3 regions of the Sporomusa sp. GT1 genome follow, and region 3 is predicted to be linked to each of the others. Evidence: predicted binding sites of a transcription regulator. Region 3 holds the regulator's gene; each other region holds the start of a gene.
What was found. The regulator HrcA, encoded in region 3, represses chaperone genes, less so after heat shock. The targets are predictions, from matches to a motif close to TGTTAGCACTCNNNNNNNNNGAGTGCTAACA.
Positions count from the first base shown of each region.

Region 1: a site for HrcA is predicted at 7,330-7,360, ahead of groES (co-chaperone GroES). Genes of this name have one in related genera too.
Region 2: a site for HrcA is predicted at 6,770-6,800, ahead of htpG (molecular chaperone HtpG). Genes of this name have one in related genera too.

Region 1 is NZ_BMBX01000034.1:19,649-29,814, reverse strand. Features, by position in the region: gene ppdK (pyruvate, phosphate dikinase) at 1-653, opposite strand, end outside; gene GT1_RS20205 (helix-turn-helix domain-containing protein) at 1,486-1,737, shown strand; gene guaA (glutamine-hydrolyzing GMP synthase) at 1,880-3,421, opposite strand; gene pdaB (polysaccharide deacetylase family sporulation protein PdaB) at 3,680-4,420, opposite strand; gene GT1_RS20190 (hypothetical protein) at 4,535-5,182, opposite strand; gene groL (chaperonin GroEL) at 5,316-6,962, opposite strand; gene groES (co-chaperone GroES) at 7,003-7,287, opposite strand; gene GT1_RS20175 (ANTAR domain-containing response regulator) at 7,496-8,077, opposite strand; gene GT1_RS20170 (sensor histidine kinase) at 8,079-9,524, opposite strand; gene tsaD (tRNA (adenosine(37)-N6)-threonylcarbamoyltransferase complex transferase subunit TsaD) at 9,978-10,166, opposite strand, start outside.
Region 2 is NZ_BMBX01000003.1:167,833-177,998, forward strand. Features, by position in the region: gene GT1_RS06380 (ABC transporter ATP-binding protein) at 1-664, opposite strand, end outside; gene GT1_RS06385 (ABC transporter permease) at 689-1,435, opposite strand; gene GT1_RS06390 (ABC transporter substrate-binding protein) at 1,465-2,541, opposite strand; gene GT1_RS06395 (hypothetical protein) at 2,689-3,357, shown strand; gene GT1_RS06400 (response regulator) at 3,388-3,750, shown strand; tRNA gene GT1_RS06405 (tRNA-Asp) at 3,895-3,971, shown strand; tRNA gene GT1_RS06410 (tRNA-Phe) at 3,976-4,051, shown strand; tRNA gene GT1_RS06415 (tRNA-Gly) at 4,057-4,131, shown strand; tRNA gene GT1_RS06420 (tRNA-Cys) at 4,203-4,277, shown strand; tRNA gene GT1_RS06425 (tRNA-Leu) at 4,333-4,421, shown strand; gene GT1_RS06430 (hypothetical protein) at 4,495-4,680, opposite strand; gene htpG (molecular chaperone HtpG) at 4,786-6,744, opposite strand; gene GT1_RS06440 (TerC family protein) at 7,326-8,024, shown strand; gene GT1_RS06445 (hypothetical protein) at 8,156-8,320, opposite strand; gene GT1_RS06450 (Ger(x)C family spore germination protein) at 8,328-9,518, opposite strand; gene GT1_RS06455 (GerAB/ArcD/ProY family transporter) at 9,554-10,166, opposite strand, start outside.
Region 3 is NZ_BMBX01000001.1:46,572-56,737, forward strand. Features, by position in the region: gene dnaK (molecular chaperone DnaK) at 1-990, opposite strand, end outside; gene grpE (nucleotide exchange factor GrpE) at 1,026-1,592, opposite strand; gene GT1_RS00270 (TCP-1/cpn60 chaperonin family protein) at 1,612-3,195, opposite strand; gene hrcA (heat-inducible transcriptional repressor HrcA) at 3,210-4,241, opposite strand; gene hemW (radical SAM family heme chaperone HemW) at 4,350-5,489, opposite strand; gene lepA (translation elongation factor 4) at 5,501-7,297, opposite strand; gene GT1_RS00290 (hypothetical protein) at 7,389-7,883, opposite strand; gene spoIIP (stage II sporulation protein P) at 7,903-9,009, opposite strand; gene gpr (GPR endopeptidase) at 9,112-10,083, opposite strand.

The sequences.
Region 1 (10,166 bases), on a different contig from region 3:
CTGTCGTTATTCCAGGAACGGAACACTGCTTCAATAGCCATCGCCAATTGATCAAAAGGATTCTCCGGGAAAGGTTTGCCGGTCTTGGCTTTCACTAATTCTTTATACTTGTTAATAATGCTGCGTAAAGATTCAACGGTGAGCTCCTGGTCATACCGTATACCTTGCTCATCTTTTTGTCTGTCGAGAATTTCTTCAAACTCATATTTGTGAATCTCCAGCACAACATCACTAAACATCTGGATAAAACGGCGATAAGCATCATACGCAAATCTGAGGTTGCCTGTATTTTTCCCTACCGATTGAACAGTTTCTTCGTTAAGGCCCAAATTTAAAATAGTATCCATCATGCCTGGCATGGAGAACATCGCACCAGACCGTACCGATACCAATAGCGGATTGGCTAAGTCACCGAATTTCTTGCCGGCCTGTTCTTCGACAACAGCCAGTTTGCTCTTAACCTCATCCAGCAAACCTTCAGGCAGTTTCCGCCCCAACCGGTAATACTCCGTGCAAGCTTCGGTGGTAATGGTCATTCCGGGAGGTACAGGCAACCCGATATTGGTCATCTCTGCCAGATTGGCACCTTTTCCTCCAAGAAGAGCTTTCCTGTCAGCACTTCCCTCTTTGAATAAATACACAAGTTTAGCCACTTATAACTACCCCTTTCTGATTAACATCAGCATATCGGTTCATAAACATTTTAATATGATATACTATATCTTGTAAATAGTTATTTAGCATATGCTATTTATTTTTTTCATCATATTCAATTATGGGAGAATATCTTCTGATTCTATTGCAAAATTCTGAAATATTCTTCTGTTTTACGAGGTAGTGGCCATAAGTTATGCCTACCTTCCTCTTATTTCAATGTTGTCCTTAGTATACCGCAAACAATCAGACCTCGATACGGAAAAACTCCGGCTGGCAATCGTAAATGTCAAAATGCCGCAACCTTGACATGATGTCATTAGGTAACGGCACTCATTTTGCAATAAACAGGGACAAAGTTTGGCATTAATCTTTGGCAGCTTTGTTTTTAATTTTACTTTTTCCGCGAACTATTGAATTTTAGATCATTCAAAAGATCTCCACTAAGTTCTGACATCATTTGGATGATTATGCTTTTGCTGTCTTGGTTCAATTTATCTTCTGGAAGCTCAACAGTTATTGTTATGTGATACTCCCCATACGACTTTCGAATTACTCGACAATTGGATGCGTAGTTATAATTCATATTATTCATATCTAATTCACTCCGCTCATCAATAAAGCTAGTTGTGCTAAAGGTATGCAGCTTTACGCAACACCAGTGCAACAATCATAACATATATACGTTGTTGTAGTTTTTCATTAGCAATATAGGCCTTATGCAAAAAATATATTTTTTACATAAATGACATTCAGTAAATGTCATTTATGTACTAATCATACAGTAAAATAAACCAAATGACAAGTAGTAAATGTCACTTGGGGTGTATAATGTATAAAAATAAATCTGCTGATGGCAAAAACAATTTATGCGGAAGCAATATCAGAAAAATAAGAATAGGTTTAGTTCCCAAAACTTCTCAAAGAGAACTGGCAGATAAGCTGCAAATGCAAGGTTTGGATATTGATAAGAATGCAATCCAACGAATTGAGAGCGGAGCACGCTTTGTAACAGATATTGAACTCAGGGCATTTGCAAAAGTTTTAAATGTCTCCTGTGATGAATTAATTGATTTGATATAGCAACAAAAACCTCAGATAGCCTGAGGTTTTTGTTGCTATATCAGGATAGTATTTATACTATATAATAGTACCATTATAATACCACGAACAAAAATCAACCTCGAGAAGCTTGATAAATCAAGGTTCTCGAGGTTTTCTCTTACTATTCCCATTCAATTGTAGAGGGTGGTTTGGAAGTAATATCATAAACTATCCGGTTTACGCCTTTAACTTCATTGACAATGCGCCGTGAGATGCTATCAAGCACCTCATAGGGCAAACGTACCCAGTCGGCAGTCATGCCATCTTCGCTCTCGACAATTCTAAGCCCAACAGTATATGCGTATGTCCGCTCATCACCCATAACGCCGACACTTTTCATAGCCGGAAGCACGGCGAAGGACTGCCACACTTTGCGATACAAGCCCGCGTTTCTGATCTCCTGATATACGATGGAATCAGCTTCACGGAGAATTTCCAGACGTTCTTCCGTGATCTCACCGATAATCCGTATCGCCAGGCCCGGCCCCGGGAAAGGCTGACGGTAAACGATATCCTCTGCCAGTCCCAGTTCGCGCCCTAATTCCCGAACCTCGTCCTTAAACAGGTCTCTAAGCGGTTCGACAAGTTCAAACTTCATATCTTCCGGCAGACCGCCCACATTGTGATGGCTCTTAATAACAGCCGCAGTGGCAGTACCGCTTTCAATAACATCAGGATATAAAGTACCCTGCACCAAATAGTCAATTTCGCCTAATTTAGCAGCTTCAACTTCAAAAACCCGAATAAATTCTTCGCCAATAATTTTGCGTTTCTGTTCAGGTTCAGTGATACCGTTCAAGCGCGTCATAAACCGTTCAACAGCATCCACATACACCAAATTCATTTTAAAGCCGTCCCGGAAGGTCTTAACAACCTGTTCTGCCTCGCCTTTACGCAGAAAACCGTGGTTAACAAACACACAAGTCAGTTGATCACCGATTGCACGATGCACCAGTACAGCGGCTACGGAAGAATCCACACCGCCGCTTAACGCGCACAGTACCCGTTTATTGCCTACCTGCGCCCTGATTTTAGCTATCGACTGATCGACAAAAGAGCCCATATTCCACTCCCCGGTACAACCGCAAATAGTAAACAGGAAGTTTTTAAGCATATGCATACCTTCCGGGGTATGTACTACCTCGGGATGAAACTGTACTCCGTAAATACCTCTGGCACTGTCTTGCATAGCAGCCACCGGTGTACTGTCGGTATGGGCGGTAATGATAAAACCTGCCGGTGGTTCGGCAATATAATCGCCATGGCTCATCCATACTTGGGTTTCACCGGTAATTTCCGCAAAAATAGCGTCATTTTTATCAACAAACAGTTTGGTATTGCCATATTCGCGGGAAGTGGCATGGGCTACCTTACCGCCCAACGTGTGCGCGGTGAGCTGCATACCATAACAAATTCCCAAGACTGGCAAGTTGATTTCAAATATCTGGGGATCGCACTTAGGTGCATTTTCACCATAAACACTGGATGGTCCGCCGGAAAAAATAATGCCTTTAGGGGCCAGCTGGCGTATTTTATCAACACTGGTGTTGAAAGGTACTATTTCACAATAAACTCCGCATTCGCGAATCCGTCTGGCAATTAGCTGGCTGTACTGGCCGCCAAAATCCATGACCAAAATCATTTCTTGTTTGCCGGTCGTCATGTAATATCCTCCTTTAATTAGCTCCAAATTAGTGACTAAGGCTTGTCTACCTGCGAGTAATTACTATATAAAAATAACAAACTGCCTGAATGTAATTATCGGCGTAAGCCCGGTACTTTATGCAATCATATCAAGTTCGCCATATATCGCCAAAATCCTCCCTGGTAGGAAAATAAGGATAAAAAAAGAGATTGCCCTAGCTTGCTACAATGACAGTTACTACCGTCACTATAAGCAACGTAGGACAATCCCTGGGTACTAGTGTCTCTGTATTCCTTTATCACTGTATTTTTCTAACAATTCGCCAACCGTAACAAAGGTATATCCCTCGGCCCGAATCTTCTCCACGAGAATAGGCAGGGCATCGGCTGTCTGTACCGGAGTGTCGGAAGCATGCATCAAAATAATGGCTCCCGGTTTCAGGCGTTTCATTACTCTTTCGACAATTACATCCCGGCCGGGGTTTTTCCAGTCCAGCGAATCGACATTCCAGATAATTGTTTTATAGCCAAGCTCGTCGGTAGCTTTTAATGATTTCTGACTGTAATGGCCATTGGGCGGTCGCAGCAGCCGTGGTTCGACGCCGGTGACTTCTTTAATCTGAGCATGGGCTTTGCTGATATCTTCTTTCACCCATTCAGGCGACATGTCGCCGTAATTTTCATGCCGATGCCCGTGGCTGGCAACTTCATGACCGTCTTGGGCTATACGCTGCGCCACTTCCGGAAACTTTGTCGCCCATGGCCCCATAATAAAGAATGTTGATTTGATATTATTTTTCTGCAAGGTATCCAGAATGGATGGAGTGAATTTGTTTCCCCAGGAATGGTCAAACGTAAGCGCCACTACCTTTTGGTCGGTACGAGTCCCCGCAATAGCAATCGGCCCGCCTGAAACTACGTCAGCTACCTGCACATACATGGCAGATATGGCAAATAATCCAATAATACTATAGAAAACATTCCGGTTATTAAATAGGCGGCGCAAGCTGATAATCATATATCCCCCTCCTTCCGCAGCTCTACTAATACCTCATCTGTGCTAAATTAACAGAGTTTTAATACAGATAAGATACTAAGTATGTATGCGTCAGGCACGGGGTTTATGCTAGTACTACCGCCCTTGCCACTTTATATATGGGTATTTGTTCATGAAATAAACAATAAGCCAGTTGGATACCGAATAGGCGGAGCGCAAAGTTATAATAATGGTAGCCCCCGTTATCCACCAATACCACTCGCTGATCCTAATTTCGACAGGAATAAAAAACACAGCAGCCAGTAAAACAATGACAAACATACTGCCGAGTGGAATGACTGTTTGGACAACATCAAACCCCAACCGGGTATACAGCAACGTGTTAAATGTTTTTTTTCTGGCGGTAAACAACGCCATACAGTCGTCAAACCGGTCATTGACCCACTGTTCCTCTGCACCGGTGACAATAAGCTTGCCACTGCAGGGAACAAAGTTTTTCAGGGCAATGGCGATTGTCCCCTTTTCCGGCACTTCCACGGTCAGCGTAAGTTGATCTATCCGCGGCATCTTCCTGGCAACAGCAATAAGCTGCTCCCAGCTCTCAATCGCCTGAACCGGGCGTTCTTCTAATTCCTGTTTGCCTAAGAGATCATCATTTTCACCAATGGTAGCATGCCAGAGGAACTCTCCATCCTGACTGAAAATACCCCATAGCTTAGTAAATAACTGTTCATCAAGCGTGCAGGCAGGTATGCGGCTTTGTTCAATATGATTGTATTCCAATGTATTACCTCCGTAAGGCTGCTTAGAATAATCTTATGGGCTTGGTGGACTACTAGTATTATATAAGAAAACCCCTTCACAGGGAAGGGGGTTGTCTTAATTATTAGATTATTCTGCTCTAAGGGGCAAGGGGCTACATCATTCCGCCCATGCCGCCCATACCACCCATACCGCCCATGCCGCCCATAGCAGCAGCAGCGCCGCCGTCTTTCTCAGGCTTATCGGCAATGAGAGTTTCGGTAGTGAGAACCATAGCCGCGATGCTGGCAGCATTTTGCAGCGCCGAGCGAGTAACCTTCGCCGGGTCAACAATACCTGCAGCAATCATGTCAACATATTCTTCAGTCAGAGCATTGAAGCCAACACCCTTACCGGCTTTTTTAACATTGGCAACAACAACCGAGCCTTCAAGACCTGCGTTGTTAGCGATTTGGCGTACCGGTTCTTCAATGGCCCGTTTCACAATCTCTACACCAGTCTTTTCGTCACCGACAAGCTTCAGGTTTTCCAGGCTGGCTTGAATGCTGATGAAGGTAGTGCCGCCGCCGGCAACAATGCCTTCCTCAACAGCGGCGCGAGTAGCATTCAGGGCATCCTCGATACGCAGTTTTTTCTCTTTAAGCTCAACTTCAGTAGCAGCACCCACTTGGATAACGGCTACGCCGCCAGCCAATTTGGCCAGACGCTCCTGGAGCTTTTCTTTATCAAAATCAGAAGTAGTTTCTTCGATCTGAGCGCGAATTTGGTTAACACGCTTTTTAATTTCTTCAGCCTGACCACTACCGTCAACAATGGTAGTTTCCTCTTTGGATACGCGAACCTGACGGGCACGGCCAAGGTCTTCCATAGTTACGCTGTCAAGTTTGCGGCCAAGTTCTTCGGTAATAACAGCACCACCGGTAACAATGGCGATATCTTCCAGCATAGCCTTTCTGCGATCACCAAAACCAGGCGATTTAACAGCTACAGCGCGGAAGGTGCCGCGGAGTTTATTAACCACCAGGGTAGCCAAAGCTTCGCCTTCCACATCTTCAGCAATGATTAAGAGTTCTTTGCCTTGCTGAACTACTTTCTCCAGTACCGGCAGCAGGTCGGCAATGGCGCCGATTTTACGGTCGGTAATCAGAATGTAAGGATCGTTAAGAACGGCTTCCATTTTGTCCGGATCGGTAATCATGTACGGGGAAATGTAACCGCGGTCAAATTGCATGCCTTCAACCACATCAAGGTCAGTACCCATGGTTTTGGACTCTTCAACGGTGATAACACCATCTTTACCGACTTTTTCCATGGCTTCCGCAATCAATGAACCAATCTCTTCGTCACCAGCCGAAATGGAGGCGACTTGAGCGATAGCATCTTTAGTTTCAACTTTTTGGGAGCTATTTTTGATTTCGCCAACAAGTACGTTTACCGCTTGCTGAATACCTTTTTTCAGAATCATGGGGTTGGCACCGGCAGCTACGTTCTTCATGCCTTCACGAATCATAGCTTGGGCAAGCAAAGTGGCTGTGGTAGTACCGTCACCGGCAACATCATTGGTTTTGGTAGCAACTTCTTTAACAAGCTGCGCACCCATATTTTCAAACGGATCTTCCAGGTCAATATCACGGGCGATGGTTACACCGTCATTAGTGATTGCCGGAGCACCGAATTTCTTATCAAGCACTACATTGCGGCCTTTAGGGCCCAAAGTAACTTTAACAGCATTAGCCAGAGCGTTTACGCCTCTCTCAAGCGCCCGACGAGCTTCTTCGTCAAATAAAATTTGTTTAGCCATTTATGTATTACCTACCTTTCACTTTATAATAATTAGCTGATTATTCAATTACAGCCAGGATGTCTCTTTCACTGATAATGAGGTACTCTTTGCCCTCAACCTTAAGTTCATTGCCGGCATATTTGGAGAAAATAACCTTGTCGCCAACCTTAACCTCTAAGGCAACCTTTTGACCATTTTCCAGAGTTTTGCCTGAACCAACAGCCACAATCTTGCCTTCCTGCGGCTTCTCCTTAACTGTGTCCGGAAGAACGATACCACTCTTGGTAACTTCCTCCTTTGCCAAAGCTTCAATCACTACTCTGTCGCCTAATGGCTTAATCATGTAAAGACCTCCCTTTATTGTGTGTTAATATTAACAGTTTTTTGTTAGCACTCATTCGAGTTGAGTGCTAATCTATAACTTATAATATAAAATTCGCTTCAAAAAATCAAGAGCATTTAGGTAAAAATACGTAATTTTTTTTAAACCTTCAAAAAAATTTCAGGCCAGAAACCATAATAGTCTCTGTCCTGACACAAAATTCGTCTATTTACCTTTTGCGGGTGGCTGATTCGACAATGGCGGCAGCCACCTCCCGAATGGATTTCCGTTTACTCATACTATATTGTTGAATGCGCCGGTAGGCTTCACTTTCGGTTAAACTGTAGGCATCCATTAAAACGCCTTTCGCCCGGTCAAGTACTTTCCGGGTTTCCAGCGAGTTTTTGACTTCTTCCAGTTCACGCTCCAATTCAGCAAACTCCTGAAACCGGGATAAGGCGATTTCCATAGCAGGGAATAAATTAGCTTCTTTTACCGGCTTAACCAGGTATGCCAGTACCCCTGAGTCCTTGGCTTTTTCCACAATCTCTTTTTGACTGAAAGCCGTTAGCAGCAGAACCGGTGACAGCTTCTCGGTAGAAATAATTTTGGCTGCTGTAATCCCGTCCATTTCCGGCATCTTGATATCCATAATGACAAGGTCAGGGCGATGTTTACGGGCCAGGTCAACTGCCTTTTCCCCGTCTGAGGCTTCGCCCACCACCGTATGTCCGGCTTCTTCCAGTATCTCTTTCAGGTCCATTCTTATAATCGACTCATTATCAGCAATTACAATCCGCAAAGCGTCCATGTTATTCCTCCTTCGCCTCTTTAACGCCTTCCATCAGCCGGGGAATAGTAATAAAAGCATGGGTTCCGGCACGGGAAAACAGGCGGAATTTCCCCCCAAGGTCATTTTCAATCAGGGTTCTGACAATCTGCAAACCCAAGCTGTTGGTATTTTGCAGGGTAAAATCCTTAGGGAGGCCAATACCGTCATCATAGATATCTATCTGATAACTTTCGGGTGTTGTCGTAATATCCACCCCGATGAGTCCCTCTTTGCGTCCGACAAAGCCATGTTCAATGGAATTTTGAATAAGCTCATTAATGACCAGTGCCAAGCTGCTGGCCTGTTCAGAAGGCAAGATAACGGTTTGGCCGTTAAGTACTGTTTCGATATTAAAGTTAGGCTCAAGCATATTTTGTATAACTAAATCCAAAATATTTTTGGTAACTTCAGCCACATCAATGTATTCCCTGTCTTGCTGAGATAAAAATTCATGAACAACCGATATGCTCAGAATCCGGTTTACACTTTCTCTAAGTGCTGCTTTAACTTCCGGTGTCTTGGTACGCCTGGCCTGCAGTCTGAGCAGACTGGCAATGGTCTGTAGATTGTTCTTAACGCGGTGGTGTATTTCCTGGATGACTGCCGATTTTACCAGTAGTTCCTTTTCCTTCTTTCTGATATCGGTTACATCGGCAATAATAAACACGGTGCGTACTACCTGGCCGCCGACAAAAATCGGAATAGCCCGCTGTACTAAGATCATGTGGCCGGCTTCCGTCTCTTTTTCGAGCGGCTGCCCGGTGGCCAGCGCCTGCTGCACCAGCTTCATGTTCACTTGACGGTCAGATACCCGACGGCCAATGATCCGGTTAATGCCAAGCACTTTATAAATGGCATCGGCTGCCGAATTGGCAAAAGTAATGCAACCTCGTTCATCAATCACCACAATACCGTCACGCGTACTCAGTGGCCGGTACAGCCTACGGTCGAGCGGTCCGCCGATGGCAGCCATAGTCAGAAGCATATAGGCTGTTTCCACCAGCATACTGTGTCCGTCGGCACCAGCCTCCTGGGCATTGGTTTCAAAGCTGGCAGCGGCAATAAGGCCGCCATCGAAATCCCTGATTGGATAAACCTGCATTTCTAATGCATCCATACCAAGTGCCCATTCGCGCTGTCCGGCGATATTAGCACCCGAAACAAGTGTCCGCCATACCAAGGGTTCTTCGCCTGCCTGCACCGTACTGCCCAAAATATTGGTTTTAAAATCAATATAACTGGTACTGGGCTTAGCTTGAGCAACAATAGCCAAAAAATTCTCGCTGTGACCGGGAGCATACAGTGTAACCTGAGCGTGAGCAAGATCGGCAGCCAATCCCAGTACGCTTGCCGCGTTATCAAGAACCTGGATCTGCCCTGGAGTTAATACTGTGATTTTTTGGCAAATACCGACAATCACGCCCATAGATAGTTCCCCCGTTCCACATAAAGAAAACCCGGCTTACGTCAAGCCTCGGCAAAAGCAAAAGTCGGTGCTGCCCTTATCCTGTTTGTAAGAAAGCTATACTTTCTGTTAGGGTAAAGAAAACACGACTCGCGCTGAGCCCCGGGCAAAAGCGAAAGCCGATGCTGCTTGTTATCAGGCAAAAGTTGAACCTTCTGTCAGCAAAGTAAAACTAACACTTGCTAATTCTTTATGTATTCAACTAAAACACAAATAATTCCTTGTCATCTGGTCATAAATCCACAAAGTTACAGCCATATATTTATCCACGACCTTTACCCGGGTTATCCCCGAACTTATCCACATTATCCACAAGGTTATGCACAATACCATAGTTGCTGCAATACGGTTTCGGCGTGGTTTGTTATAAACTTACCCACATTATCCACAATTGTCATTTAATTGTTGTCCACATTATCTGCAGCCTAATTTGAGTGAGGGAACAGCATTAAGATGTAAATCGGCAAAATCCTTGGCCAAATACTGATAATACGCCCTGCAGGCAATCATCGCCGCATTGTCGGTACAAAGTACAGCCGGCGGATAAAAAAGCTTGAACCCCCGTTCAGTTGTTCGGGCCGCCATTTCGCTCTGCAGTGATGA
Region 2 (10,166 bases), on a different contig from region 3:
TGACGATTGATTTGACCGTACCAGGATGTGCGGTCATGATGAGAATGCGGTCACTGAGGCATAAAGCTTCATCAATGCTATGGGTGATAAAGACGGTGGTTTTTTTGCTCAGATCCCAAATACGCAATAGTTCTTGCTGAAGAATGATCCTGTTCTGTTCATCAAGCGCACCAAAAGGCTCATCCATTAGCAGTATCTCCGGATCATTGGCAAAAGCGCGGGCCACGCTTACCCGCTGCTTCATACCGCCGGAAAGCTGGTGAGGATAGGCTTTGGCAAATTTGCTCAGGCCTATCATGCGAATATAATCTTCAGCAATTTCATAACGCTCTTTTTTGGGTATACCACGCAGTTTGAGGCCGTACGCTACATTGTCAATCACCGTCATCCAGGGAAAGACCGACTGTTCCTGAAACACCATAGAATTTACCGGGCGGTCGCCTGATTTGAGTGCTATATCAACACTGCCGCAGGATGCTGTATCCAAGCCGGCAAGTATGCGCAGCAGTGTAGTTTTGCCGCAGCCGCTTGGTCCAACAATCGAGAAAAACTCACCGTCTCCGATAGCAATATTAATGTCAGTAAGAGCGGTAATCTGACCACGGCTGGTAGCAAATGTTTTTCCTATATTGGTTAAGACAATGCTGTTGCTGTAATAAGGCATAACCGCACCTCCTTTGGAACCCTTTTAATTGGTTTGTTTCCAGGGCAGCACCAGATGTTCCAGCCAGTCAAGCAACAGGGAAAAGATATAGCCAAGCACCGATAAGGTAATCAGTGCCACAAACATCTGCTCAATATCAAACATATCATAGGCCCGCCAAATCATCCAACCGACGCCGGCTTTGGCGGCCGACATTTCGGCTGCCACAATCAGAATAAGAGCCATGCCCATACCAAGCTTTAGTCCGGCGAATATCATGGGCAATGCTCCCGGCAAAGCAACGGTAAGGTAAAAATCTTTACGGCTGGCACCAAAATTTTTGGCGACCTCCAGATAAATTTTATCAATATTTAATACACCGGCCATCGTATTAATTACCACCAGATAAAAGACACCAATGGCAATGGTGAATATCTTGGAGGTTTCCCCCAGTCCGAAAATGAGGAGAATGAGCGGCATAATGGCTAGTTTGGGAATAGGATAGGTAGCTGCAATCATTGGTTCAAAAGCCGAACGAACAAAAGGGGAAAGCCCCATGCTCATGCCGAGAAGAATCCCGGGAATGGCACCGGCCAGAAAGCCCCAAATGACCCGTAATACGCTTACCCAGGTGTTGTAAATCAGGTCGCCGGAAATTAATAAGGGGAAAAAAGCCTGGAGAATAAGTGACGGACTTGAGAGCAAACGGGTATCAACAAACCCTGCCCGGGCTGCAATTTCCCAAATGAAGAGCAGAGTTAACGGAGACAGTATGGAAATGGCTGTTTTCATTATAATCAGCTCCCGGTATACGACATAACTTACTGATAAGCACCCAATGTTTGTACGGCAAAGTCTACATACTTGTTATCAACAGCATCTTCCAATTGAATTTCGGATTTCAGCAAGCCTCTGGCTTTGTACCAGGCCAAGTCAGCAGCAATGCCCTGCATTCTTAGGTAACCGTCAGGATTAAGTCCTGTGGGAAACATTTTTTCATATAGTTCAGGATCTTTGATTACTGAATACCTGCACAGTATAGCAATGATCTCTCCTTTATTTTTATTCTTAAAAAAGGCGTCATTGTAGTCGCGCATAGATTTAACATAGGCGGTCATAAAGCGGTTGGCGACATCTGGCCGTGTTGTCATGCTTGTGCCGTACACTAACAGCGCGATTTGTGCCTCAGGGTCATATTCAGACGGGTCTTTCCAGGGGTCGACAAATCCTCTGGCAATGCCTTGGGTTACAAAAGGCTCAATCACCATAGCGGCGTCGATACTTTTATTGCCAAGTGAAACAAGCATATCCGGGAAAGCACGGATTACCTGCATATCAATATCGTTGACGGTTAAGCCTCCCTTGGCCAACACTCTGTCTAAACATATTTCATCAAGTGAAGCTGTGCCAACCACGGCAATTTTTTTGCCGCGCAAGTCGGAAAAATCTTCAATTTTGCCGGCAAGGTCTTTTCTTATAACCAGCCGGTAATAGCCTTGACCGGGAACATTAATGCCTTTGTCGGCTACAATTTTTACCGGTATGTCCCGCGACATGGCGTTTAGCAGTCCGGATGCCGTAACTGTCGCACCGACATCTAACTGACCTGCGGCCAATTGATTGATCATTTCCTGGCCTGTATTAAACTGTACAGGCTCAATTTTAATCCCCAGATCCTGATAATACCCTTTAGCCATGCCAATAAGAATACCAGCATCAGAAACAACCTGCTTCATGCCGACTTTTACAACGATTTCTTGTGGCAGGGGCGTTAAGCCAGAGGACCAGGCAGGGGCTTTTGCCGGATTTACCCGGGTAGCGGGCGCCTGACTGCAGGCAGTAATGAGAAAGGTGAGTACAAGTAAGACTGAAACCAGTCCACACCAGCGTCTTACCATGTGAAATCCCTCCTTGTTGCTATTGTCTATACTTCCGGGTGAGCTACTTTTATAGTATTCGGACTTTGTTTTTTGGTTACAGGGGAGGCAGGTTTTTTTGCAGGTAACCAAGAATATAATCATTAGCTAATAGGAGAGGACTAACTCATGGAAAAAATTATTGAACAAGTTGCTGGCTGGGATTATTTAAAGAAACTCCCTCGTGAAATTTTCGGTTTTACGCTAATTAATGAATTAATGACTTGTGGTTCCCAGTATCGCATTTTTACTTATAATAACCACATGGCCCGGCGCAGTTTTACTATTATGTATGATCAAGCGACTAAAGACTTCCTGGCCCGTACAGTAGTGGGATTAATGGAATACTGTGATATTAGCTTTATTACCGGCGATTTGGCGGCATTGGAAAATATTCTGACAGACCGGATGGAAAAAACCCTTAAGGGATTAGTATATTTTGATCCGGTATCTTTGTGTGTGCGGTTTAAAGAAAAGAAAATTGTTGAATGGCCGTATATAACCAAGCTGCCCAAGCAATTGTCCGGATTTGAACTTTTTATAAATCCGCGGGAACCGCTTAAAGCATTAAACGGTACCTACGTTTTAATAGACTACAGTGATTTTACGACAGAGAGCAATTTGACGATAAACTATAATATTTTCCGTGACGAATTTTTTGGTGAAATCCGTACCAAGCGGACACCTGTTATGATATCTGATTTTGATGCCAAAACATTGCCTGAGCTTGAGGCGCGGGTAGTGGACAAGCTAATTCCAACTCTTGACGATTTGAGTAAAACTACAAGAACAATCTGATTAGAATCTGCAATTAAGGAGGTAAGCTATATGCCAAGAATATTAATATGTGATGATTCCTCATTCATGCGCATGATACTCAAAAAACTGCTAATAGAAAAAGGACACGAAGTAGTTGCAGAAGCTGGTGACGGAAAACACGCTGTACAATTATATCGTCAACATAAACCGGACTTGGTTACTATGGATATCACCATGCCGGTCATGGACGGAATCCAGGCAGTCAAACATATTCATGAGGAAGACCCTTTTGCTCGTATTGTTATGGTAACAGCCATTGGTCAACGGAGTATTATCACTGAGGCCATCAAAGCAGGTGCATCAAGTTTTATTATCAAACCTTTTGATCCAGGACAAGTAGAGGAAACGATCAATAAAGTCCTGGCTGGTTAAATCTGCTTACTGAAAATACTTGACTATTTAGATATATTACTATATAATTAATCGCGTTGCTGTGCATGTTGAGTATGATTTTACTAGCTAAAGTATTGACTTTACCTAGCAAATAATATATACTAAAACATGCGATTGTCTAGCGGCCCTGTGGTGTAGCGGTCTAACATGCCGCCCTGTCACGGCGGAGATCGACGGTTCAAATCCGTTCAGGGTCGCCATTTCGCCTCGGTAGCTCAGTCGGTAGAGCAGAGGACTGAAAATCCTCGTGTCGGCAGTTCGATTCTGCCCTGAGGCACCATTTAAGCGGAAGTAGCTCAGCGGTAGAGCATCGCCTTGCCAAGGCGAGGGTCGCGAGTTCGAATCTCGTTTTCCGCTCCAGTTCCATATTTAGAGGAAGTTCCGCGCTACGCTGGAACTAAACGACTCACACATGTTGCTTCGCTGTTTATGGCGGCATAGCCAAGTGGTAAGGCAGAGGTCTGCAAAACCTCTATTCCCCAGTTCAAATCTGGGTGCCGCCTCCATCTACAAAATAAAGCCACATATTCGTGGTTTTTATTTATGCTAACTAATCCCCATGCCGGGGTGGCGGAACTGGCAGACGCAACGGACTTAAAATCCGTCGGAAAGAAATTTCCGTACCGGTTCGATTCCGGTCCTCGGCACCAAACGTAAAAAGAACTTCGCGAATAGCGCGGAGTTCTTTTTACGTTTCATAGTTTGTCTGAGGAGGTTAGTAGGTTAAGGAATTACACGGCGCTTGCAGCAGTCGAATGGCCGACATAATCGGTATGGCCGGCAGTAATATGGTCTGCAATGATACGGGCGGCAATAAAAGGGAATGCAGCATTGACGAATATCCTGCTGTTCGTCAAATTCGGTTATTTCCGGATACTCTTTGAGCCGTTCATTTCTTTTGTTTTTCACAAATGTAACCCTCCATTACTCTGATATTACATAATATGCAGCGTTGAAATAATGGAGAGCAAAAAACGCCCGGACAACATGGAAGTGTCGGGCGCTTTTTCAACTTTACTTCCTGCTTTGTGCCATTAATGCAGCGACTTTGTTGGCAAAGCTGATTGGGTCTTCAGGGGCAATGCCCTCCATAAGCAAGGCCTGCCCATAGAGTAAATCGCAATAATCTTTAAACTCTGTAGAATCCGGAGCCGTTTCATGCAGGGTCTTGATAACGGCGAAAATTTCATGGTCTGGATTGATTTCCAGGATACGGCTTGCTTTGAAGGAGGACTTGTTCATCTCAGCTAAAATTTGTTCCATAGATAAGCTAATGCCGGTATCACCGCTAACCAGGCAAACGGCGCTTGATTTGAGGCGGCTGCTAAGCTTAACATCGGCAACTTTACCGGTCAACTGGTCTTTTATTGCTTTAATCAACGACTCATTTTCCTTGGAAAGCTCTTGAACCTCTTTTTGTATTTCAGAAGAGCCGATATCTTGCAAGTCTAAATTGCCGCGGCTGACTGACTGGAATTTTTTATCCTTGTACTCACCCAGAGCATCAATACTAAATTCGTCCACCCGGTCAAAGAGGTAGAGGACTTCAATACCTTTTTCTTTGAGAAGTTCCATCTGCGGCAGACGCTCTACGGCAGAACGATCTTTGCCGGTGGCGTAATAAATAACTTTTTGTTGCTCAGGCATCCGGTCTGTATACTCTTGCAATGTAGTAAGCTCTTCAGACTGGGAAGAGGAGAAAAGCAGCAGATCTTTTAACTTGTCGCGACTGTGATAATCCGCATAAACTCCCGTTTTTATGGCTTTGCCATACTCATTCCAGAACTTTTCATATTTAGACCGGTCTTTGCTCAGCATGTTTTCCAGTGTTTTCAGGATGCTCTTTTCCAGGTTTTTACCAACCAGTTTTAGCTGTTGACTGTGTTGGAGAAGCTCCCGGGAGATATTAAGGGAAAAGTCGGGAGAGTCGACCAGGCCTTTGACAAAGCGCAAATACTCAGGAAGCAATTCCTGGCAATTGTCCATGATAAATACATTTTTAGAGTATAGTCTGATACCGGTTGTGGCCTCACGCTGGTAAAAATCAAAAGGAGCATGAGCGGGAACGAAGAGCAGGGTAGTATATTCTACAGCACCTTCTACTTTCGAGTGAATGATCTCCAAAGCATCTTCCCAATCGTGGAAAAGGGTTTTATATAGCTGATTGTACTCATCTTTTGAGATATCATTCTTGTTACGCGTCCACAGCGGCGTCATGGAGTTAAGGGTGCGTACTTCTACTGTTTGGGAAGGAGGCGCACCAGCTATTGCTTTGCCCTCCGCATCTAACGGCTGTTCTTCTTTGACAAAATTCATTTTAATGGGATAGCGGATGTAATCAGAATATTTTTTTACCAGGTTTTGAAGAATATAGCGGTTTAAAAAGTTTTCTTCCTGATGCTCAGGTGAATGGTACTCTTGCTTTAAAGTCAGCACAATCGTGGTGCCGCGCGTATCCTTGTCACACTCTTCGATGGTATAAGTGCCATCACCGGTTGACTCCCACTTAATGCCTTTGCTTTGTCCAGGTGCACGGGTTAATAAAGTTACTTTTTCAGCCACCATAAAGGCTGAGTAAAAACCGACCCCGAACTGACCAATTAATTCCGTATCAGCGACCGAACCAGCCTCTTTTACTTTTTCAAGGAAGGATTTTGTACCTGATTTAGCGATAGTGCCGATGTTCTCAACTACTTCATCAAGCGTCATGCCCATGCCATTGTCGGCAATAGTCAGAGTATGAGTAGTTTCGTCGGGAATAAGAAAGATTTCAAAATCAGTCTCGTTTTCTAAAAGCGCATGATTGGTTAATGACTCAAACCGAATTTTGTCGATGGCGTCTGAGGCATTCGAGATAAGTTCCCGCAAAAAAATTTCCCGGTTAGTATAAATAGAGTGAACCATCAAATCCAACAATTGTTTAGTCTCTGCTTGAAATTCCCTTGTTTCTTTAGTAATTGCTTCTTGAACCATAGAAACCTCCGATATTTTATTACTCTGTTAGCACTCTTTGTCTTTGAGTGCTAAATATATCTAAATAATAGCTAAATTACCAGGTAAAATCAAATGTTGCAACAGATAAATTAGTCCAAATTGCTATAATACTGCTGCTTATAGCTGTGATTTTCGTTATATTACGGTATTTTTCGCGCAAATTTTATTTGTTTGCAAATAGCAACGTTTTTTTGGCGGGAGATAATCATTATGTGGCAACTTGTTGGTATTCTAAAATATAATACCAAGAAAAGCATGACATCCCCCTTGACAATACTGGCTGCTATTCGTTATAATTCAAATGCAATCAATTGAATATGACCTTCATCGTAAGGGGAGTAGCTTTTCGGATAATTGTCAACATACGGTGCCTGAGGCATCTGGCATTATCATTGGTATATTACCAATAGTGAGACCTTCGGTATGTATTAATTGCGTACCTAAGGTCTTTTTAGTTTGAGAGGAGGAGCCACCAAGGAAGCAAAATAGCTTTTGCATTGGTATAGAATAGTGTTGGAAAACACCACACTAGTAAGAACAGAAAATAGGAGGAATAATTTATGGATTTTTTCGGTACTATTGGTCCTGAATGGTTTATGGCTTTGGGAAGCATCCTTTTGGTTAACTTGGTATTAAGCGGTGATAATGCTGTTATTATTGCACTTGCCAGTAAAAACCTGCCACCTGATCAAAGAAACAAAGCAATTATGTGGGGAAGTGTGGGGGCGGTTGTTCTCAGGATCATTCTTACCTTCGTAGCAGCTTATCTGTTGGATATCCCGTATCTCCAATTTTTTGGCGGTTTGGCCTTGCTTTATATTGCCATTAGCCTGTTGAAAAAAGATGAGGGTGAAGGCAATGTAGGTCAAGCTAATTCCTACTTCGAAGCCATTAAAATTATTCTGTTTGCCGACCTTATCATGAGCCTGGACAATGTTCTTGCTTTGGCCGCTATTGCCCAAACCGTTCCTTCCGGTAAATACGGTTTGATTACGATTGGTCTTGCAACCAGCATTCCGCTAGTGGTGTTTGGCGCCCAACTTTTGATGAAACTTATGGATCGTTTCCCGATCATTATCTATATCGGAGCAGGTATACTTGGGTATGCAGCCGCTGCAATGATCGTTGCCGATAGTGCGGTCGGACAATATGTCAGCGATTATGCGTTATTCCTCAAAATTGCCTTGACATTGGCAGTAGTTGGTATCGGGTATGTGAGGAGAAACAAACCTGATGCCCCCACTGAAGCCGAGGGTTAATTAATTTAATTTGTTTTTTGCCAGGATGAAAACCGCCGACGGGCAATTGCCGTCGGCGGTTTTGTTTTACCCTCGCGGCGGACAGCAGTGCAGGTGTAATCGTCAAAAGACCGGCACAAGCCGTGTCTTGGTTACATTCTCTCAACTATACGCAATATCGGCAGTACCAGCGCAGCCAGTACCAGGATAAAGATACCAATGGCTCCAGACCGGTTATCATGCCGCATAAGCCAATAAGCATAGGTTATGGCGTGAAAACCGATGACGGCGCCAATGCCCAGGTGTATGTAATCCACGCAAAAATCACTCCCTGATTGGCATAGTTTTATACATAAGGCCGGTACGGCGCAGCTTGGCATCTACTTTGATATGTATTTGGGCCTGTGGATAAAGACGGTTCCAGTCAATTGCGCTAAACTCGTCATAATTTTTGACTTTAGGCCGCAAATATTTGCCAAAGTTTACAACATCGGCTTCAAGTTCCTGAGTTTTGACCAGCATGTTTTTCATCTCCTGAGAAATGGCTTTAGATACCTGCTGCTCTATCTCCGGCCGCAGCTCATCAGCCTCATAGTTAGTACCGCTGGAAATACTGCTTAATTCACATTCTATCAGCACTTCAATATTGATTTCCGGTACATCGTCAATCAGGCTGACCTCAATTTTCGGAGCGCTCCCCAACCGCATCAGAAGATAGACATTCTGTTCCGGCACACGCGGGTCGGCCAAGGTTAAAAATCCTTTAGGGAAATTTCCCATAAGAATGGCCAACATCCGGGTTTCTACATTTGTCAGCATACCTATCATTTTATCACCTTTAAATATGGCTGTGCCCGCAAGGGCGGCCGGATTACCGCCTTCACGCGCAATATCGCCGGGAAGATACCCCGGTGCCCGGTCAGGAAGTGTCGGTGCAGCACTTGGTTTATCTTTACCCGTATCAGGATTAATTCCTGCCAGAACGGTGCAGGGAGCGCCGCCCGGCTCCTTCAGCCTGACATAAAAATCATGCAGTTGGCTGGATAGATAATAGCCGCTTTCCGATGATATGCCCAAAACTCCTTCTGCCCAGCGTGATGGCAGCAATTCAAGTTCCGGATTGTTCATATCGATGAACTCTTTGGCAGTACCTCTGGCGACCACTAGGTACATGGAACCACGAAATTCCCGGAAACGAGTCAACGGCCCGATTAAATTGGCTAATCCTTGCCGGGCCAGTTTTTCACCAACAACCCAGATCTTGACATGAGAAAGATTGGGTGCACGGCCGACAGAGGCATTTAATAAAGTCTGAGCCTCAACCAGCGAAGGTGCTTTTACCGTAACTTTCTCCACCACTTTTTCGCCGCCGCCACTCTCGCCGCCACTGCCCAATGCCCTGGGAATAGCAATGAGGTAGGTTACGTTCAATTGATTATCTGCGGCGGCGTCAACGCCAACAGCCAATACGTAAGCCACCGCATCAGTTTCCCGCGCGCCATTGCAACCTGACATAAGGAGGCAGAAAAGCAGCAATGCCGATAATAACTTTACCCTGTGGAACATGAGTGAACTCTCCCTTTTCGTTTGTGCCAAAGGACGGCAAGCAGCATTGCTGTTGGCATGAGATATAACCCGGCATTAAAAACGGTTACGACAAACAGGGAATCCAAACGGATGACAGTAGCAATATCCGGCGGCATCATGGCTAATTGGGCAATAAGGTAAGCTGACAGGGGAATAAGCGGGCGCATAGTAGGCAGAAGCAGCATCCTGGTAATAAAGTAAGTACCCATGTAGATGCTGATAGCAATACCCAGTACCCCGACAACAACCCATAGGATAATAAACAAAGATTCGATCCGCTGCACATAACGGCTCAAATATACCAAACGTGCCATTTCAAAGAATGGCAATATCTTTTCGGTTGCGCCATTTACGCCAAATACCATAGTAAATACCATGATCGACAGGCCTTTAATCGACACGCTGCTGACAATACCAAAGATGCTGGCCCATGTAAAGGTCCTGAGGTTCTGCAGGGCAGGAGCCACTACCATAAGGATCAGCCCCCCGGTATTAATACCTGCAGTTAAAACAGTTTGTTTAAGTGAAGGCAAAATGCCTTTGCCTACCCAGGGAGTGAGATTATATATATCATAA
Region 3 (10,166 bases):
TTTGCCCAAAGATTTTTTAATGGCTTCCTGTACGGCCGGAATCCGGGTGGAACCGCCGACAAGAATAACTTTATCAATATCCTTGGCAGACATCCCGGCATCGCTTAATGCCTGACGGGTCGGCCCCATGGTAGCTTCAACCAGATCGGCCGTTAATTCATCAAATTTTGCCCTGGTCAGATTGATGTCAAGATGTTTCGGACCAGTTTGATCGGCAGTAATGAACGGCAGGTTAATATTAGTGGTAAGTACACCTGACAGCTCAATTTTGGCTTTTTCCGCAGCTTCTTTCAACCGTTGCATGGCCATCCGGTCATTGGTCAGATCAATTCCCTGTTCTTTTTTGAATTCGGCTACCAGCCAATTCATAACCCTTTCGTCAAAGTCATCGCCACCCAGCTTGTTATTACCACTGGTGGCTTTAACTTCGAACACGCCGTCGCCCAGTTCCAGGATCGACACATCAAACGTGCCACCACCCAAGTCAAATACCAGGATAGTGTGGTCATTGCCTTTATCCATACCATAAGCTAAAGCTGCAGCCGTAGGTTCATTGATGATCCGAAGCACTTCAAGACCTGCGATAGCACCGGCATCTTTGGTAGCCTGACGCTGGCTGTCAGAGAAGTACGCAGGAACGGTAATTACCGCCTGAGTTACTTTTTCACCCAGATAAGCTTCCGCATCGGATTTGAGTTTTTGCAGAATCATTGCTGAAATTTCCTGAGGAGTATAGTCCTTACCCTCAATAGTAACTTTATGCGTAGTCCCCATATGACGTTTAATCGAGCTAACCGTGCCGTCAGGATTGGAGACAGCTTGACGTTTAGCGATTTGTCCAATTAAGCGCTCACCGTTTTTTGAGAAACCTACTACAGAAGGGGTGATGCGACTGCCTTCCGGATTAGGAATAACTACCGGCTCGCCGCCTTCCATTACAGACACGCAGGAGTTGGTAGTACCAAGGTCAATACCAATTACTTTTGCCATCGTTAATTTCCTCCTTAAGTAAACTTACTTGTGAATTAATTTCCTACTACTTTTACCATACTTGGACGAATTACCCGCCCGTTAACTTTGTAACCTTTTTGCAGTTCTTCCACAATCATACCATCAGGCTGACTGTTATCCTCAAGGCGCAGTACGGCTTCATGCTGCGCTGGGTCAAACATATTTCCTACCGCAATAATGGGCTCTACCCCTAACTGTGTCAGGGTACTATTTAGCTGGCGGAAAATCATTTCCACGCCTGTGGCCAAAGCAGTTACGTCATTTGGCGTACTGGCTGTTGCCCGCTCAAAATTATCCACTATAGGCAAGAGTTCACAAATAATGCGCTCTGCAACTATAATAGATAGTTCTTCCTTCTCCTGACGAGTCCGGCGCCGGAAATTATCAAAATCGGCTTGTAAGCGCTTATACCGGTCTGTCATCTCATCAAGCAGGCGGCCTTTTTCATCCAGCGCCGCCATAAACTGACTTACATCTTCTGCCTGAAAACAAACTTCATAATTTTCTTCTGCTGCAGTTTCAGTATTTAGATTTTCTTGAACTGATTCAGTTTGTAATCGCTCTTGTTTTTTTTCTGCCACGAACTCCACCTCCGGTTATTTAGAAGTCAGGCATACCGCTGTCAGCACCGCCTGCCTTCTGGGCATTAGCCCCCTCTTCTTTTTTCTTTATAATGGTATCAATCCGCAAAATAGCCACAGCCACTTCTCCTGCAGCTTTTATGGCATGAAGTTTTACCGGAACCGGATCAATAACACCCCGCTCCAGCATATCAACCACTTCACCGCTATCACAATCCACACCTAAAGAATCGCGGTTTTGAGCCGTTTGCGCAGCAACGACATCCTCTACTTTTTCCAGAGGATTAAAGCCTGCATTTTCCACGATTTGCGACAAAGGCTGCTTCAGAGCATTAGCTACGCAATCCAGGCCATAGGCAGCCATACCTTTAAGGTTTTCACGATATTTGCTGACTTCCCGTGCCATTGCAATTTCAATGGAACCACCGCCCGGTACGTAACCGCCCTTTACTGCGGCCTGCACACTGGAAGCGGCATCTTTAGCAATACGTTCGCGTTCCCCTACTACCTCTTCGGTGGCTGCACCTACCAAAATCGTGGCCATTGGCTTGCCGCTGCCGCCAATAACCCGCACTTGTTCCAGCTTTTCATCCTGGTATACCTTTTGTGCAGCACCCAAATATTTTTCAATATCGGTCTGTTCTTTTTTCAAGCCGGTGCGTTTTATCATCCGCGCTCCGGTGTGATCGGCTACCCGGCGCAGATCTTTGGAAGATACCCTCTGAATAACCATAATATTGGCATCTGTGAGAATTTCCTCGGCAGCGCTGTGTACCCCCCGGTCAACCATAACAATGTTCACACCAAGACCAACAATCTTTTGCACGTTGGATTTAAATTCATCCTGCAGATCGATATACCTTTTAAAACCGGCTTCTGTACTTAACGCCTCGTCTTCAATCTCTTCCGGTTCAAGTGCATCATCAATAAGCAGTAATTTTGCATTCAATATTTCTTCCGGCATTTCCTGGGTCATACGTTCCTGATCAACAATAACACCCAGAAAGACTTCATTGTCAGCGCCCGCTTCCGCCGTAATAATTTCGGCCAGCTTAAAGTTAGATTCGTTTAGCTTTTCCACACCTATCAGTTTAGCGGCTGCTACCACCAGGTCGGCAATATCTTCATGTTCCCGTCCGGCGATCATGGCAATACTCCGGAGTATGGGATCATTTACTTCAGTAATCGTACGGGTACGGTCCTTTACGTTTTCCAGGACTTTGGCGACACCATACCTGATGCCTTCAATGACTCTGGCGACAGGTACACCGCGCATAACCTGGTTTACCCCTTCAGATACCAGACTGCCAGCCATGATGGTCGCGGTGGTAGTGCCGTCTCCTACTTCGGCCTGTTGGGCCTTAGCGGTATTAATAAGCATTTTTGCCGCCGGATGATTAACATCCATCTTATCTAAAATTGTGACACCGTCATTGGTAATAATAACTTCACCAAAACGGTCAACCAGCATAGTATCAAGCCCTTTAGGGCCGATTGTACCTTCAACGGCTGCAGTAATTGCCCGTACAGCATTGGCGTTAGTTAACAGAGCGGCTAAGCGTTCATCCACATCAGCGCCACTGCCGGCTTGCTTTAAATTCATGGATTTCCTCCCACCTATAGCATTTTATACTTTTTCAAAATTTCACCTAAATGGCGTTGCATAAATTTAAGTACAGACATAGTTTTACCATATTCCATCCGGGTGGGACCAAGCACGGCAACCGTTCCTACCACTTGCCCGTCTATGCGGTACGTGGCTTGAACAACACTGCAGTCATGAATGCCTGTATATTTATTTTCCTGACCAATCGTAACAACCACACCATCACTGTTGGCCATATGGAGAATATCACATAGCAAACGGTCTTCCTCCAGCATGGTTAAGAGACCCTTAACCTTATCAACATCCCTGAATTCCGGCTGATTTAACATCTGCGTCGTGCCGCCAAGATACACTTTTTCCTTCTTATCAACAGTAAGTACATGCTTAAGCAGGGTAACGGCCCTTTCATACAACTGCGGGTCAGGCAAAATATCGTTTTGAATATCTTTTAGCACCGGTGTAGTAATCAGTTCGATCGCCAAGCCTCCCAGCCGGGAATTGATGGCAGTTGCCACACGGGTCAAGTCTTCATGGTTCAGGCCTTCAGGAATTTCAATTATTTTATTTTCTAACAACCCGGTATCGGTGATAATAACAACAATAGACCGGCACTCATCCAGCGGTAAGAACTGAAGGTATTTGAATGTACATTGTGACACTTGTGGTGCCAGGACCATAGAAACATTGCTGGTCACGCGGGAAAGGACCTTAACTGTCTCCTGAAACACTTCGTCTATCCGCCGGGCTTTTGTCTGATACCAGTTGTCGATGAGCTGAATATCTTTGTCAGAGATCTGGGGTGGTGCCAACAAACAGTCAACATAAAAACGGTAACCTTTGACTGAGGGTATTCTGCCTGCCGAGGTATGCGGTTGTTCAATATAACCTAACAGCTCCAAATCGGCCATTTCATTACGGATTGTGGCCGGACTGACCCCCAAATTATATTTACGGGCAATCGTCCGCGAGCCAACCGGTTCTGCGGTGGATATGTAGTCATCAATAATGGCGTGCAGGATTTGGCGCTTCCTTTCATCTAACATCGACTCCACCTCCTTGTTGTTAGCACTCATATCACGCGAGTGCTAACACCTACTAAAAAAATACCACTCCTTGGGTGTAATGTCAAGATAGTACACTACTTCTATGAGCTAATCGGGTAAAAAACTTCTAAATACTATATTGCCAAACTTCATCCCCGTATCGGTTAGCCAAATCCGTTCATCATCTGCCTCCAGCAAGCCTTGTCGTTGAAGCCTCGCAAAAACATTGCCAAACAGGTCAAAAAAATCTACACCAAAATACCGGGTAAAATGACTTAATCTCATCCCGCAGGTAGTACGCAATGTTAAGAAAATATATTCGGCCATAGACTCGCCCAAGGTCAATATTTCCTCCATGACGACCGGAGACCTGCCTGTTGTTACTCTACTTATATATTCCTTAATTCCCGTTACCGTACCTGTTCGCTGCCTGTTTAAAAAAGAATGGGCAGCAGCTCCAAGCCCTAAATAAGGCTGATAATGCCAATATTTCAAATTGTGCCGGCACTCGAATCCCGGACGGGCAAAGTTTGAAATTTCATAACGGGCCAACCCTTGATTTGGTAAAAACTCAGACATTGCATTATACATGGCTTCCTCGGCCGCTTCATCCGGCAAGGCCAGCAACCCTTGTTCAGCGGCCGTCGCCAACGGGGTTCCTTCTTCCAGTTTCAGCCCATATACCGAAATATGGGCCGTATGTAATGCTGCCGCTTGCTCAAGCTCGCGAAAAAATCCAGCTACTGTCTGACCTGGCAAACCATACATTAAATCAATACTTATATTATTAAACCCGACAGCTTGTGCGTATTCCACAACCGCAAGACTGTCGGCCGTTTGATGGATACGTCCCAGGCCGGTAAGCAAATCATCATTAAAGGACTGAACACCAAAACTCAGTCGATTAATTCCGGCAGCTTTCAAGGCGGCAAGCTGCTGCCGCGTTACCGTGCCCGGGTTAGCTTCCATACTGATTTCAGCTCCGGACTCAATCGTAAAGTTATCCTCAAGACTGGCTACTATTTGCTCCAGCAGGGGAACCGGCAGGACACTGGGCGTGCCGCCGCCAATATATACTGTGTCAACAAGCGGCTTATACAACTTACCGCCCTGATCAGCAATCTGCTGACACAAGGCGGTAGTGTAGGCCGTAAATAAGTGTTCTACTCCCGAATAGGAAGAAAAATCACAATACAAACATTTCTGTCGACAAAAGGGAATATGAACATATAGGCCAAGTTTGCTCATCGTCCGCTACCTTAATCCATTTTTAAAATAGCCATAAACGCTTCTTGCGGAACTTCAACGTTGCCCACTTGTTTCATCCGCTTTTTACCCTCTTTTTGCTTTTCCAGCAACTTGCGCTTACGGGTAATATCGCCGCCATAACATTTTGCCAGTACATCCTTGCGCATGGCCCGTACAGTCTCGCGCGCAATAACCTTGCTGCCAATAGCGGCCTGAATGGGAATCTCAAACATTTGCCGGGGGATAATACCTTTTAGCTTTTCGGCCAGCTGCCGCCCCCGGTGCGCCGCTCTGTCCCGGTGGACAATTACACTCAGGGCATCAACCGGCTCACCATTCAGCAAAATATCCAATTTTACCAAATCCGATGTCTTATAACCCAACAGTTCATAATCCAGCGAAGCATAGCCGCGTGTTGATGATTTCAACTTATCAAAATAATCAAAAATGATCTCACTTAAGGGTAAATGATAGGTCAGCATTACCCGGGTGGTATCCAGATATTTCATATCTTTAAACTCGCCGCGCTTATCTTGAGACAATTCCATAACAGCGCCCACAAAGTCATTGGGAACCATAACTGTGGCTTTTACATACGGTTCTTCCACATGTTCAATTTCCTGAGTTGTCGGCAATTTCGACGGATTTTCAATATTGATAACTTCACCGTCTGTTCTGAACACCCGGTAAATTACACTGGGTGCGGTGGTAATAAGCGTCAGATTATACTCCCGCTCCAGTCGTTCCTGAATAACATCCATATGTAGAAGTCCCAGGAAACCGCAGCGAAAACCAAAGCCAAGAGCAATAGAAGTCTCAGGTTCAAATACCAGCGATGCATCATTTAACTGAAGTTTTTCCAGAGCATCACGCAAATTTTCATAATCAGAGCTATCTACCGGGTATAAACCGCAATACACCATTGGCGTAATTTTGCGGTAACCCGGGAGTGGTTCGGCCACCGGACGCTCGGCACCGGTAATAGTATCACCTACCCGGGTATCTTTTACATTCTTGATGCTGGCGGCAATAAAACCAACCTGTCCCGGGCCCAACTCGTCAATGTTGGCAAGATATGGTTTGAATACGCCTACTTCCGTCACATCAAAAACCTTATTTGTCGCCATCATTTTGATTTTCATGCCAGGTTTGATACAGCCATTCATCACCCGTACATAAGCAATTACACCTTTGTAGGAATCAAAGTGCGAGTCAAAAATGAGTGCACTTAAGGGTTCATCAACAGTACCTGCAGGTGGCGGAACTTTTTTAACAATGGCCTCAAGGATTTCTGCGATGCCGATGCCTGTCTTGGCGCTGGACAAAACAGCATCTGAGGTATCTAAGCCGATAACATCCTCAATTTCCTGTTTAACCCGCTCCGGCTCGGCGCTTGGCAAATCAATTTTATTGATTACCGGCACAATCTCAAGGTCATGTTCCAATGCCAAATAAACATTGGCCAGCGTTTGGGCTTCAATCCCCTGGGCGGCGTCAACTACTAAGAGCGCCCCCTCACAGGCTGCCAGACTGCGGGAGACTTCATAGGTAAAGTCAACATGCCCCGGTGTATCGATAAGGTTCAGCATATACGTTTCGCCGTTATTTGCGGTATAAGACAAGCGAACAGCCTGCGCTTTAATCGTAATGCCACGCTCGCGTTCAAGCGCCATTTGATCCAAAACCTGGTTTTCCATCTCGCGGGCAGAGAGAGCACCTGTATACTCCAACAACCGGTCTGCAAGCGTCGACTTGCCATGGTCGATGTGGGCGATAATAGAAAAATTGCGAATATGTGATGTATCCATCAGACTGGGGCTCCTCCCTGGTATAAATAAGGTTTTTTACACATTTCTATAAATTATACCATTAGCTGCCCGTTAACTGCAAGCGCTACCTCTATTCGCCAATATACTGTTTAATTTGCACTATAGCCGCTTGGGCCTGTGTTCTCACTGCCTGAATGGCAGTCTCAATATAGGGTCTAATGTGATTCCAGTATTCGAGCACCTGTTCCTTCGCGGCAAACGCTTCATCCACAAACTGCCGGTGCCAAACATCAAGCCAATGTCCAATAAACCTTCCGTCAATTTCTATTTTAGCCGGAATAGTAATGGCATGATTGGCGATATGCACTACAAGCTCATGGTCTGTCCGGGAAATATGGGCAAAAGGATATATTTTGCCCAGCGTTAAGCCATAGCCAAAAGCATAAGCCGAATATACATCTTCCCGGTTGCGGCCAATATAAAAGAAGCGTTCTTGCTCAGGACGCTGAGTGAGAGTGGTTAATTGATGTTCTGCCAGTCCCACACCAATTACAATAATGGCCAGCAATATAAAAAGACCTCGGGCTATAATTCCTATATCATTTGCCGCCACCCGTTCAAACACGCCACCCCTCCTCCGCTGACTAACGGTTCTCAGCAAGTATTTCTGCCAGTATGTCTCCCAGTATTTCCATACTACGCATGGCCTCTTCTTTACTGCTTTCCTGTGATCCTACTTCTATCAGCAACGCTCTGGGATGAAGATGCTGGTTATACCGCCACTCCACCAATTGAATACCGCGGCATAACCCCGGAAATTTAGCATTCAGCTTAGCGTCAATTAACTTAGCAAAGGCGTGATTCTGCTGCCAGTGCGGTTGGGGCAAATCCTGCTGTCCGGTAGCTACAACAATAGTAATTTTGGCAATCGGCAAATCATTAGCCATAAGGGTTACATTTTGGCGCTTATCAGCGTCGCGATGAATATCGAAAATCATTTGAATCGACGGATTTTCGGCAAGCATTTTTTGTGCAGTAATTTCGGAAGGTCCATACGCTTTCATAAAGCTGGGGTAGTCGTGAATCGTGGTACTGTGAATGGCTTTTACCCCATTTTTCTCTAACTGTTTGGCTAATGCCGCTCCTACTTCCACGATTTCACCGTGCTGGCCTCCTGGCCGGTGCGTCACGCCGGAATTGGGAATAAAAGCTTCCGCCGTATGTGTATGGTATATTCCTACAAGCGGTTTGTCTGTAATTGCTACAGTTTTCGTATCAAATACCGGGAAGTTCGGCAGTGTCGTTGCACTGACAGCAGGCGATACCGGCTTTTTAAACGCCAATATAAAAGGGATTTCCTGTGAAACTAGCGAGCGCAAATCGCGAAAATCAACACCTGCAAATACCCGCACTATTTTGTTGGCAAAATTTTCATCACCGGGTGCCGGCGTTATTTTTATTATACTTTGCGGCTGAAATGTCAGGGAAAAACCAGGAATGCCTGAAATAAGCACGTCCTTTCCTTTAGGCCACAAAGCAGGCATGTATTGTCCGTAATATACTGCTTTGCCACTTACCGGTATAGCACTCTGTGTCAGATTGAGATAGGTGCCAAAAAATAATCCTCCTGATATTACCATCATCACCACAATAAACGCTATATTGGAAATCCTATAGATGCCGTAAAATCGCAAGAAATTAGACCAATGCCTGCTTTGATTTCTTTGTTTCCGCTCTTTCCTTGTAACCATTGCCGCCTCCGCCAGACCCCCAGAATTGGTTGTCCTCTGCTATTTTTGTTTACATACAATGTATATGCCTGGCGGCAGAACGATATTACAATTAGTCCCAAATCAATGTAAGTACATATGGATATTCTCGTAATCAATGTTAGGATGCATCGCCTGATTAATGCCGCCGGCCACAACGGCAGCAATATCTTCGATGAGTCTGTCAACCTCCTTAGGCGTTACCATAAGGTCTCCGAGTATGTCAGGCAATACCTGCCGGACAATGGTCTGCCTGTCCTGGTCAGATAAATTGGCCATGCTCTTAAAATACCGGCCAAAAGCCGCATGTTCCTGGAGAGTGTTAATGGTATCCATAGCAATGGTTGAAGCATGCACCACTGTCGGTACGCCAATAGCCACGACCGGCACTCCTAACGAGGCCTGCGTAAGCCCAAAGCGTTTATTGCCGACACCTGAACCAGGATGGATGCCGGTATTAGCTAATTGGATGGTAGTAATTACCCGTTGACTGGAAGCAGCAGCCAGAGCATCGATAGCGATTACCAAACTGGGCTTGATATTGTTCACAATCCCCTGGATAATTTCGGCTGTTTCCATACCGGTTATACCAAGCACACCGGGAGAAATCGCACACACCGCGCGCACACCGCCTTTTAGTTCCGGCGACAACATCTCCTGCAAATGCCGGGTAACGACAATCTTGTGCGTAGCCCGCGGGCCTAAAGCATCTGGCGTGACATTCCAGTTTCCAAGGCCGACAACCAATACGGTGGCGTTGCGAGGTAAATTAACCATTCCAGCCAATTCAGCCGCCAGAAAATTCATGATTTTTTCCTGTAACGGAGTATTTTTATAGCGTAAGCCGGGTGCCTCCAGGGTAATATAACTTCCTTTGGCTTTCCCCATCATTCGCTCAGCCTCAGGAGTAGTAATATTTACCCGGGTAATAAGTACATCCTCATCTTCACTGGTCTCAACTAAAACACCGGGAATGTCTTCGCTCACCTGTTTTGTCAGCATTTCACGCGCTTCTAACGCCAAATCGGTTCGTACTGCAGCAGGAACTTGATCCATGAATTATTCTCCCCCTACTAAAAACTATTTCAAACCTATCTTATCCGGAAAAAAAGTTAGCTATACCAAGCCAATTGCTTTTA